Linked DNA regions of Blastococcus colisei. Each later gene encodes a partner of the first gene's protein in a complex. Links are inferred from orthologs where the notes say so. Each region holds a gene or a part of one and is shown on either strand. Other genes may lie near its edges.

Region 1 (5,338 bases):
CGGCGGAACGGCGCGAACGCCATCGGCCACTGTACCTTGACGCCCCACCAGTCACCAACCCGCCCCCGGAGGGGAAAGAGTGACAGCCAGCACGCCTGCGCCGGCCATGGCCCGTCGCCGCGGGGCGGGGGTCGTGATCAGGCGTGAGCGGTGGGGGGCGACGGGGTCCTTCGTCAGGCGCGAGCGGTGATGCCGAACGGCGCGAGTCCGGCGACGCCGCCGTCCTCCGCCGTCAGCACCCACGGGCCCTCGGGGGTGATGGCGACGGAGTGCTCGAAGTGGGCGGCACGGGAGCCGTCCTTCGTGACCACGGTCCAACCGTCCTCGAGCTCGACGGTCGCCGGGTCGCCCATCGTGACCATCGGCTCGATGGCCAGGACGAGCCCTGGGACCAGCTTGGGCCCACGGCCCGGACGGCCGTAGTTGAGCACGTGCGGGTCCTGATGCATCTCGGTGCCGATGCCGTGGCCGCCGTAGTGATCGACGATGCCGTACGGGTGCGACTCGGCCCTGATGGTCTGCTCCACCGCGTGGCTGATGTCGGTCAGCCGCCCGCCGGCGATCGCCTTCGCCAGACCGGCCCACATCGAGCGCTCGGTGATCTCCAGGAGAGCGGCGTCCTCGAGTGAGGGCTCCCCCACCGTCATCGTGACGGCGGCGTCGCTGTGCCAGCCCTGCAGGATCGCGCCGCAGTCGATGGAGATGTTGTCACCGTCGGCGAGCCGGCGGTCGGGGTCGGGGATCCCGTGCACGATCTCGTCGTTGATCGATGCGCAGATGGTGCCGGTGAACCCGTGGTAGCCGAGGAAGTTCGGCACCGCGCCGTGGGACCGGATGTGGTCCTCGGCGATGGCGTCGAGCTCACCGGTGCTGACCCCGGGGCGGATGGCGGCCCTGACCGCGGCGTGGGCTCCCGCAGTGATGAGCCCCGACGCACGCATGAGTTCGATCTCGTGCGGTGTCTTGATCTGGATCATGCGTCCACTCCACTTCGCCAGCAGCGGGACGCGAGACAGTATGCCCGCGCTCATGCGCTGCCTCGCCCCACGTTCGCGCCGCTCAGCCTGCGCTCGGCTCGTCGCCGTCCACGGAGCCCAGCGCGTCCACCGCGCGGGCGGTGACCTCCTCGACCTCACCGATCGCATCGATGCGGGAGAGCAGGCCCTCGGCCTCGTAGAAGCCCGACAGCGGCGCCGTCTGTTCCCGGTACACCTGCAGGCGGTGCCGCACCGTCTCGGGCTTGTCGTCGTCGCGCTGGACCATCTGACCGTCGACGAGCATGCGCCTGCCCGACAACCGCCGGACCAGCTCGTCCTCGTCCACGACGAGCTCCAGCACGCGGTCCAGGCCGTGCCCGAGATCGGCCAGCGACTCCCGCAGCTGCTCGGCCTGGGCGATCGTGCGGGGGAAGCCGTCGAGCAGGAACCCACCCGTGGCGTCCGATTCGGCCAGGCGGTCCCGGACCATGGCCACGGTGATCTCGTCGGGGACGAGGTCGCCGGCGTCCATGTAGGTCTTGGCCTTCTGGCCCAGCTCGGTCTGGCCGCTCACGTTGGCCCGGAAGATGTCACCGGTCGAGACAGCGGGGACGCCGAGCTTGCCGGCGATGATCTGCGCCTGGGTGCCCTTGCCCGCTCCGGGCGGCCCCAGGAGGACGACGCGCACTACTTCAGGAACCCTTCGTAGTTGCGCTGGTTGAGCTGCGTCTCGATCTGCTTCACCGTCTCCAACCCCACTCCGACCATGATCAACACTGCGACGCCACCGAACGGGAAGTTCTGGTTCTGCCCCTCCTGAGTGACGGCGAGGAAGAAGTTCGGCAGGACGGCGACCACACCGAGGTAGATCGACCCGGGGAGGGTGATCCGGGAGAGCACGTACTGCAGGTACTCGGCGGTCGGCCGGCCGGGCCGGATACCGGGGATGAAGCCGCCGTATCGCTTCATGTCGTCGGCCCGCTCCTCCGGGTTGAACGTGATCGACACGTAGAAGTACGTGAAGAAGACGATCAGGCCGAAGAAGACCGCGATGTGGACCGGGCTGCTCTGGTCGATGATGTGCGTCTCGAAGAACTGCCGGACGCCACCGGTCTCGTTGCCCTGCAGCTGCACGATCAGCTGCGGCAGGTACAGCAGCGACGAGGCGAAGATGACGGGGATGACCCCGGCCTGGTTCACCTTGAGCGGCAGATACGTCGACGTCCCGCCGTACATGCGGCGGCCGACCATGCGCTTGGCGTACTGCACCGGGATGCGGCGCTGGGCCTGTTCCACGTAGACGACCGCGCCGATGATCAGCAGCGCGAAGGTGCAGACGACGGCGAAGACGAGGCCACCCCGGGTCTGCAGGATCGCACCGCCCTCGGCCGGGATGCGGGCGGCGATCGAGGTGAAGATCAGCACGGACATGCCGTTGCCGATGCCCTTCTCGGTGAGCAGCTCGCCCAGCCACATGATCAGGGCGGTCCCGGCCGTCAACGCGACCACCAGGACGATCGTCGACCAGACGGAATCCGACGGGATGATGTTGTCGGGGCAGCCGGGGAACAACTGACCACTGCGCGCCAGGGCGATGATGCCGGTGCTCTGCAGCACGGCCAGGGCGATCGTCAGGTAGCGGGTGTACTGGGTCAGCTTCGCCTGACCCGACTGCCCTTCCTTCTTCAACTGCTCGAACCGCGGGATCACGACCACCAGCAGCTGCACGATGATGCTGGCCGTGATGTACGGCATGATCCCGAGCGCGAAGACGCTCAGCCGCAGCAGCGCGCCGCCGGAGAACAGGTTGACCAGCGAGTAGATGTCGCGCTGGTCGGAGGCCTGGGCGAGCTCGAGGCAGTTGTTGATGGCCTCGACGGAGACACCGGGCCCGGGCACCGCGGCACCCAGCCGGTACACGGCGATGATCGCCAGGGAGAACAGCAGCTTGCGCCGGAGGTCTGGCGTCCGGAACGCCGCGGCGAACGCCTGCAGCACGTGCCCTCCCCTGATCGGTCGAGTGAGGTTAGCAACGGACCCGCGCGGTCCTGCGCGCGCCGGGCAGCAGACGACCCCCGCGGAGGCACGATTCGTGCCTCGCGGGGGTCGCCGGCGTCAGATACGGGTGGTGCTGCCCCCGGCCGCGCCGATCTTCTCGGCGGCGGATGCGGAGAAGGCGTGGGCCTGGACGTCGACCTTGACACCGCCGAGCTCACCGGTGCCGAGGACCTTCACGGGCTGACCCCGGCGGACGGCGCCGGCCTCGACCAGCGTGTCCGGGGTGACCGGCCCGCCCTGCGGGAACAGCGCCGCGATCCGGTCGAGGTTGACGACCTGGAAGACGACCTTGTTCGGGCTCTTGAAGCCGGAGAGCTTGGGCAGCCGCATGTGCAGCGGGGTCTGCCCACCCTCGAAGCGGGCGTGGGTGTTGCCCCGTGCGCCGGTGCCCTTGGTGCCGCGACCGGCCGTCTTGCCCTTGGAGCCCTCACCACGGCCGACTCGCGTCTTGGGGGTGTGGGCGCCCGGGGCCGGACGCAGGTGGTGAACCTTCAGAGTCATAGCGAGTCTTTCCTCAGATTTCTTCGACGGTGACGAGGTGCGGCACCGTCGCGACCATCCCGCGGATCTCGGGACGGTCCTCCTGCACGACCGAGTCGTGGATCCGCTTCAGGCCGAGCGTCCGCAGCGTCTCGCGCTGGTTCTGCTTGCGACCGATCCCCGACTTGACCTGGGTGATCTTGAGCTGTGCCATCTCAGACTCCCTGACCCGCACGCGCACGGAGCATGGCCGCCGGGGCGACGTCCTCGAGGGGCAGACCGCGGCGGGCCGCGATCTCCTCGGGGCGGACGAGGTCCTTCAGCGCCTGCATCGTGGCGTGCACGATGTTGATCGGGTTCGACGAGCCGAGGCTCTTGGAGAGCACGTCGTGGATGCCCGCGCACTCGAGCACGGCGCGCACCGGACCACCGGCGATGACACCGGTACCGGGGCTGGCCGGCTTGAGCAGCACGACACCGGCGGCCGCCTCACCCTGCACGGGGTGCGGGATGGTGCTGGCGATGCGCGGCACGGCGTAGAAGTGCTTCTTGGCCTCCTCGACGCCCTTGGCGATCGCCGCGGGCACCTCCTTGGCCTTGCCGTAGCCCACGCCGACCTTGCCGTCGCCGTCGCCGACGATCACCAGGGCGGTGAAGCTGAAGCGCCGGCCACCCTTGACGACCTTCGACACGCGGTTGATGGCCACCACGCGCTCGATGTAGTTGCTCTTCTCGGCGGGCGCGCCCCCGGGGCCCCGCCCGCCGTCACGACGGTCGCGGCGGTCGTTGCCGCCGCCGGCGCCGCCGCCGCGTCGCTGTGGTCCTGGCATCAGACGTCCCTCTCGATCTGCTTCTGCACGGTGTTCCGAGTGCTGGTCATCAGAAGTCCAGCCCACCCTCACGGGCGCCGTCGGCGAGCGCGGCGATGCGGCCGGCGTACCGATTGCCACCGCGGTCGAAGACGACGGCGGAGATGCCGGCGGACTTCGCCCGGTCGGCGATGAGGGCACCCACCTGGCGGGCCAGGGCGGACTTGTCACCCTCGGCGCCGCGCAGGCCGGCGTCCATCGTCGAGGCGCTGGCCAGCGTGCGGCCGACGGTGTCGTCGACCAGCTGCACGTGGATGTGGCGCGACGAGCGCTTGACCACCAGGCGCGGACGCTCGGCCGTGCCGGCGACGCGCTTGCGGAGGCGGTTGTGACGGCGCAGCCGCGAGACGCGGCGGGCCGTGCTGATGTCGGTGCCGACGGGCTTGTGGACCCGAGCGGTCTTCTCTGCCTGAGCCATTACTTACCCGTCTTCCCGACCTTGCGCTTGACGACCTCGCCCTGGTACCGCACGCCCTTGCCCTTGTACGGGTCGGGCTTGCGGATCTTGCGGATCTTGGCCGCGACCTCGCCGACCTGCTGCTTGTCGATGCCGCTCACCCGCAGTCGGGTGGGGGACTCGACCGCGAAGGAGATCCCCTCGGGGGCCTTCACCGGCACCGGGTGGCTGAAGCCCAGGGCGAACTCGAGGTCCGAGCCGCGCGCCTGGACGCGGTATCCGACACCGACGATCTCGAGGGTCTTGGTGTAGCCCTCGGTGACGCCGGTGATCATGTTGGCGATGAGCGTCCGCGACAGCCCGTGGAGAGCGCGGTTCTGGCGCTCGTCATTGGGACGCTGCACGCGCAGCGTGCCGTCCTCGTCGCGCTCCACCGTGATGGGCGCGGCGACCGTGTGGCTGAGCGCACCCTTCGGTCCCTTGACGCTGACCGTCTGACCGTCGATGGCGATGTCCACACCGCTCGGCACGGCGATGGGGAGTCGTCCGATCCGTGA
Region 2 (5,960 bases), 210 kb from region 1 along the record:
GTGACTCAACCCTAGATCTCTGTGGATACTTGCATTTACATGCATTTGCTTGTCCTAGTCTGCATCCACCAACGAGAGGAGGCGTGCCGTGTCCGTCCGCAGACTGGCGCTCACCGCAGCTGCGATGGCCCTCATCGCCACAGCGCTCGCCGGGCTGACCCCCGGGGTCGATGAGATGACCGGCACCCTGGCCGCCCCTCAGCGGACGGTCGACACCGCGGGGCCCGATGCTCTGGTCATCGCTGCGGCGGGACTGCTCGCCTGGGCCGTGTGGGCCTGGGGCGTCCTGGGGCTCGGGCTCACTGCCGCCTCGGTCCTCCCCGGCCTGCTCGGCACTGCCGCCCGGCTGGCCACCCAGGTGCTCCTGCCGGCCGGCGCGCGACGCAGCGCCGGCCTGCTCCTGGGTCTCGGCCTCGGTGTAGCAGCCCCGATCGCCGGAGTGGCGGTCACCGTCACGGCCCCTGCGGCAGCGGCCGCCGCACCGGCCGTGGGCGTACCCGACTGGCCCGCCGCGGCGGTTCCGGCCGCCGCACCTGCGCCCACGTCGGTGCCCGATTGGCCTGCGGAGCAACCCGCCGCCCCGGAGCGGGGATCACACGTCGTCGTCCGCGGCGACTGCCTCTGGCACATCGCGGAGGCCCGCCTGCTCGAACGGGCGGGGATGCCGCCGACGGACGGCGAGACCGCCCGGGCGGTGCATGCCTGGTGGGCGGCGAATGCCGACGTCATCGGTCCCGACCCCGACCGCCTGCTGCCCGGCCAGGTGCTGCGCCCGCCGGAGTCGACATGAGCCCCCGTCCACCCGCGCCCCTCGACCGACCGACGATCCCCGGAGTTACCCGATGACCGCCTCCACCCGCGCACCCGAGCCGTCCCCCCTGGCCGCACGGCCGCCTCTGCGGCTGGTCGTCGTCCCCACGCCGCAACCACCTCTGGACGACGAGCGGTTGCCGCTGCGGCTCGTGCTGCCGGGCGTCACCGCGCCCCGGCCCGCACACCGCCCGGGGCCCCGGCCCCTCGCCGCCCGCACGGTGGGACGACCGGACGACGATTTCGGCCCGTCCTGGTCGGTGCGCGCCGAGCTCCCGGACGCCCGGGTGACCGGACGTCGCCTGGTCACGTGCACCCTCGAGGCACTGGCGGGACACCGACCGCTCACCCAGGTGCAGGCGATGACCTCGCTCGCGGTCTTCACCGCCCTGATCCAGGGCCGGCGCCCGCGGTGGTGCACCGAGGGCACCGGTCCGCTGCTCGTGGGTCCCGTCCACGTCAGCGAACCGGTCGACGGCGTCGCGGAGATCAGCGCCGTCGCCCGGCGGGCCGGACGGGCCCACGCCGTCGCCGCCCGGCTGGAGGGCATCGACGGCCGCTGGCGGTGCACCGCCCTGCAGATCGGCTGAACCGGGAACGACAGCGCCCCCGCCGAGGTGCTCGACGGGGGCGCTGTGCGGATGCGGTCTAGTTGTTCGCTGCCGACCCGTGGCACTGCTTGTACTTCTTGCCCGAGCCGCAGGGGCAGGGGGCGTTGCGGGGCGTCTCCTTGGTACCGCTCACCGTCGCCGACTTGGCCGCCTTCGCCTTGCCGGATTCCGCCGCCGAGCTGTCCAGGCTGGGCGCGGAGTAGCTGAGCTGCTCGGGGCTCCGCCGCGGCGCGTCGAGACCCTTGACGTCCAGCTGCGGGCCCGTGCCCGACGGCGTCGGCGCGGCCACCGCGGGAGCAGCAGCAGCGGCCGGCTTCGCCGCCCCCGACCGGCGGGCCGTGGGCGTCGCCGTCCCGTTGCCCGACGCGGACGGCGCGGACGGCGCGGACGGGGCGGACGGCGCGGCGGCCGCCTGCCCCTGGGCGGCGGACTTGGCCTCTGCGGCCTGCCGGGCCAGCACGCGCGCGGTGCCCTCCTGGGCGGCCGCGAGTGCCTTGGCCTCGGCCTCGGCCTGCTTGGCCCTGGCCTCGACGTCCTGCTCCTCCCTGGTCTTCACCTCGAGGTTGAACAGGAAGCCGACGGACTCCTCCTTGATGCCGTCGAGCATCGCGTTGAACATGTCGTAGCCCTCGCGCTGGTACTCCACGACCGGGTCCCGGTTGGCCATCGCTCGCAGGTGGATGCCGGCCCGCAGGTAGTCCATCTCGTAGAGGTGCTCGCGCCACTTGCGGTCCAGCACCGAGAGCAGCACCCGCCGCTCCAGCTCGCGCATGACCTCCGAGCCGAGGGCGGCCTCCCGCTCCTCGTAGGCGCGGTGCACGTCGTCCAGCAGCTCCTGCTTGAGCACCTCGGGGGCCAGCGAGGACTGGTCGCCCTCGGCCACCCGGTCCAGCAGCTCCTGGATGTCGAGGCCGACCGGGTAGAGCGCCTTGAGCCCGGTCCACAGCTGCTGGAGGTCCCAGTCCTCGGCGTAGCCGATCTCGGTCGCGCCGTCGACGTAGGCACTGATGACGTCGTCGACCATCGACTGGATCTGCACGTGCAGGTCCTGCCCGTCGAGCACCTTGCGGCGCTCGTCGTAGATGACCATGCGCTGCCGGTTGAGCACCTCGTCGTACTTCAGGACGTCCTTGCGGACCTCGAAGTTCTGCTGCTCGACCTGGGTCTGCGCCGACAGGATCGCCCGGCTGACCATCTTCGACTCGATCGGCTGGTCGTCGGGCACCCGCAGGGTGTTCATCATCGACTCGAGCATCGGTCCGTTGAACCGGCGCATCAGGTCGTCGCCCAGGGAGAGGTAGAACCGCGACTCCCCCGGGTCGCCCTGACGGCCGGACCGGCCGCGCAGCTGGTTGTCGATGCGGCGGCTCTCGTGCCGCTCGGTGCCCAGGACGTAGAGACCGCCGGCGTCGACGACCTCCTCGTGCTCGGCCTTGACCTGCGCCTTGGCGGCGTCGAGGGCCTCGTCCCACGCGGCCTCGTACTCCTCCGGCGTCTCCGCCGGCGACAGGCCCCGGGCCCGCAGGCGCTCGTCGGCGATGAACTCGGGGTTGCCGCCCAGCACGATGTCGGTACCGCGGCCGGCCATGTTGGTGGCCACGGTGACCGCGCCGAGGCGGCCGGCCTGCGCGATGATCGCGGCCTCACGCGCGTGGTTCTTCGCGTTCAGCACCTCGTGCTTGATGCCGCGCTTGAGCAGGTACTTCGACAGGATCTCGGACTTCTCGACACTGGCGGTACCCGCCAGCACCGGCTGTCCGGCCTCGTGCCGCTCGGCGATGTCGTCGACGACGGAGTCGAACTTCGCCTTCTCCGTCTTGTAGATGACGTCGGAGCGGTCCTCCCGGACCATCGGCCGGTTCGTCGGGATGGGGACGACGCCCAGCTTGTAGGTCTGGTTGAGCTCGGCGGCCTCGGTCTGGGCCGTGCCGGTCATCCCGGAGAGCTTCTCGTAGAGCCGGAAGTAGTTCTGCAGCGTGATCGTGGCGAGAGTCTGGTTCTCGTCCTTGATCTGCACCTTCTCCTTGGCCTCGATGGCCTGGTGCATGCCCTCGTTGTAGCGGCGGCCGGAGAGCACGCGGCCGGTGAACTCGTCGACGATGAGCACCTCGCCGTTGCTGACGATGTACTGCTGGTCCCGGTGGAAGAGCTCCTTGGCCTTCAGCGAGTTGTTCAGGAAGCTGATCAGCGGGGTGTTGGCCGCCTCGTAGAGGTTCTCGATGCCGAGCTGGTCCTCGACGAACTCCACGCCCTCCTCGGTGATGGCGACGGTGCGCTTGCCCTCCTCCACCTCGTAGTGGACGTCGCGCTTGAGCATCGGCGCGATCCGGGCGAACTCCCCGTACCACCGGTTGCTCTGGGCGTCACCCGCCGGGCCACTGATGATCAGCGGCGTGCGGGCCTCGTCGATGAGGATCGAGTCGACCTCGTCGACGATCGCGAAGTGGTGCCCGCGCTGCACCAGGTCGGCCCGGCTGCCGGCCATGTTGTCGCGCAGGTAGTCGAAGCCGAACTCGTTGTTGGTGCCGTGGGTGATGTCGCAGGCGTACTGCTCGCGGCGCACGTCCGGACGCTGACCGGAGACGATGGTGCCGACGGTCAGGCCGAGGAACCGGTGCACCCGCCCCATCCACTCGGCGTCGCGCGAGGCCAGGTAGTCGTTGGTCGTGACGACGTGCACGCCGTTGCCGGCCAGGGCATTCAGGTAGGCCGCCAGCACGCCGGTGAGGGTCTTGCCTTCACCGGTCTTCATCTCGGCGATGTTGCCCAGGTGCAGCGCGGCCCCGCCCATCAGCTGGACCCGGTAGTGCCGCTGGCCGAGGGTGCGGGTGGCCGCCTCGCGGACGACGGCGAACGCCTCGGGGAGCAGCGCGTCGAGGGACTCCCCGTCGGCGTAACGCTCCTTGAACTCGTCTGTCCTGGCCTGGAGCTCCGCGTCGCTGAGCGCACCGGTCTCGTCGGCGTAGGACTCGACCGCGTCGGCGATCTTGGACAGCCGACGGACGAGCTTGCCCTCGCCGGCACGGAGAAGCTTCTGGAACACCACGACCCCAGCGTAGGCGGCGTGCGCGCTCGGATCAGCCAGTACGGCACAGCACCCGCTCCGTAGCCTTCCCGCGTGCCCCACGATCCCCATGACCTCGACGCCGGCCTGCTCGACCTGCTGACCGAACGGCACCTGGCGACCCTCACCACGCTGCGCGCCGACGGCAGCCCGCACGTGGTCCCGGTCGGCGTCACGTACGACGTCCCGACGGCCACCGCACGGGTGATCACCTCCGGCACGTCGGCGAAGGCCCGGCACGTGCGCACCGGACAGCAGCGGGTCGCCGTCTGCCAGGTCGACGGCCGGCGCTGGATCACCCTCGAGGGGACGGCGGTGGTCCGCGACGACGCGGCCGCGGTCGCCGACGCCGTGCAGCGCTACGCCCGGCGCTACCGGCAGCCCCGCGAGAACCCGGCCCGCGTCGTCCTCGAGATCTCGGTCGACAGGGTTCTGGGCAACGCCTGAGAAACACCCCGTCCTCCCCACCACTCGCGAGCTCGCGGTGGGACCCGGGACGGGGCCGCACCGACCGGCTCGTGCTGCGTCCCTACCGGGTGGACGACGTGGACGCGGTCTTCCGTGCCTGCCCGGACCCGGAGATCACGCGGTGGCTCAGTGCGCTGCCCTCGCCCTACACCCGCGAGGCCGCCGTCGAGTACGTCACCGGTGTCGCGCCGCGCGCCCGAGCCGGCGGCACCGACCTGGGCTGCGTGGTGGAAGCCGATGGAGACCTCGTCGGCTCCTGCGGCATGCACGCGCTGACGGCCGGCCGCCTGGGACCGGAGATCGGCTACTGGACGGCGCACTGGGCCCGCGGCAAGGGCTACGCGGCCGAGGCGGCGGGTGATCTCGTCGAGTGGGCCTTCGCGCACGGCGCCGCCCGGGTGCACCTCTTCGTCGACGTGGCCAACACCGCCCCGCTGTCGGTGGCCCGACGGGCGGGGTTCGAGGAGGAGGGCATCGTCCGGCGCTGTCTGGACTACCGCGACCGCCGGACGGCCGACGCCGTCCTGTTCGGGCGACAGAGCGCCTGACCCCCGGAGTGGATCATCGTCCACCTGCTCGATCCTGCGGCGTGTCCTGCCGCTCGTCGTGCATGCAGACGATGATCGACTCCAGGGACGGGCGCGTCAGGCGGTGGAGACGGCCGGCTGCTCGGCCGTGCGGGAGGACGCCGGCCCGCTGCCGTTCTGCGGCACCTCGGTCAGCCGGATGAGGCCGTAGTCGTAGGCGTGCCGGCGGTAGACGACCGTCGGCTGCCCGGTGTCGGCGCACTGGAAGAGGAAGAAGTCGTGGCCGACCAGCTCCATCTCGTGCAGGGCCTGGTCGACGGTCATGGGGGTGGCCGGATGGTGCTTCTCGCGCACGACACGGCCGGGCAGGTGCTCGTCGAGGTCGGTCACGTGTGGCCCCTCGGCGAGCTGGCGATCGAGCTCCAGGGCGTCGATGGCGCCGACCTCCGCGGCCGTGTTGCCGGTGATCCGCACACTGGC

Evidence for each region.
Region 2: the proteins of secY (region 1) and secA are in contact, whole or in part, in a crystal structure (PDB 3DIN), measured with the Thermotoga maritima proteins. The link is inferred for Blastococcus colisei from one-to-one orthologs. Residues at the interface, in WP_004081795.1 of Thermotoga maritima: Glu108, Gly109, Glu110, Glu111, Ala236, Glu237, Arg238, Arg239, Ile240, Thr241, Ile242, Gln243, Tyr244, Ala245, Arg246, Arg247, Val248, Thr249, Gly250, Arg251, Arg252, Val253, Tyr254, Gly256, Ala257, Ser258, Thr259, Tyr260, Leu261, Pro262; in WP_004082002.1 of Thermotoga maritima: Glu261, Ala262, Arg263, Lys300, Ala301, Arg302, Thr303, Ile304, Ile305, Leu323, Tyr324, Asp325, Pro326, Val329, Ser330, Tyr333, Ile336, Lys340, Phe345, Val349, Glu363, Phe364, Tyr374, Ser375, Gly376, Gly377, Glu393, Ile395, Thr482, Ser483.

The regions. Positions count from the first base shown.
Region 1 is NZ_VFQE01000001.1:751,970-757,307, reverse strand. The notes cover bases 821-3,712. They hold secY (preprotein translocase subunit SecY), read right to left. Parts: upstream 2,976-3,712; coding sequence 1,665-2,975; downstream 821-1,664. Other genes in these bases: rpmD (50S ribosomal protein L30), read right to left, coding at 3,550-3,712; rplO (50S ribosomal protein L15), read right to left, coding at 3,093-3,536; FHU33_RS03625 (adenylate kinase), read right to left, coding at 1,060-1,665; map (type I methionyl aminopeptidase), read right to left, coding at 821-977. Outside these bases: more of map, read right to left, coding at 174-820; more of rpmD, read right to left, coding at 3,713-3,729; rpsE (30S ribosomal protein S5), read right to left, coding at 3,731-4,345; rplR (50S ribosomal protein L18), read right to left, coding at 4,395-4,802; rplF (50S ribosomal protein L6), read right to left, coding at 4,802-5,338. UniProt on the Escherichia coli protein: The central subunit of the protein translocation channel SecYEG. Consists of two halves formed by TMs 1-5 and 6-10.
Region 2 is NZ_VFQE01000001.1:962,944-968,903, reverse strand. What follows is about bases 1,259-4,772. They hold secA (preprotein translocase subunit SecA), read right to left. Parts: upstream 4,468-4,772; coding sequence 1,459-4,467; downstream 1,259-1,458. Other genes in these bases: FHU33_RS04565 (pyridoxamine 5'-phosphate oxidase family protein), read left to right, coding at 4,540-4,772; FHU33_RS04575 (Rv3235 family protein), read left to right, coding at 1,259-1,400. Also shown: FHU33_RS04580 (LysM peptidoglycan-binding domain-containing protein), read left to right, coding at 89-790; more of FHU33_RS04575, read left to right, coding at 843-1,258; more of FHU33_RS04565, read left to right, coding at 4,773-4,932; FHU33_RS04560 (GNAT family N-acetyltransferase), read left to right, coding at 5,004-5,501; hpf (ribosome hibernation-promoting factor, HPF/YfiA family), read right to left, coding at 5,598-5,960. UniProt on the Escherichia coli protein: Required for protein export, interacts with the SecYEG preprotein conducting channel.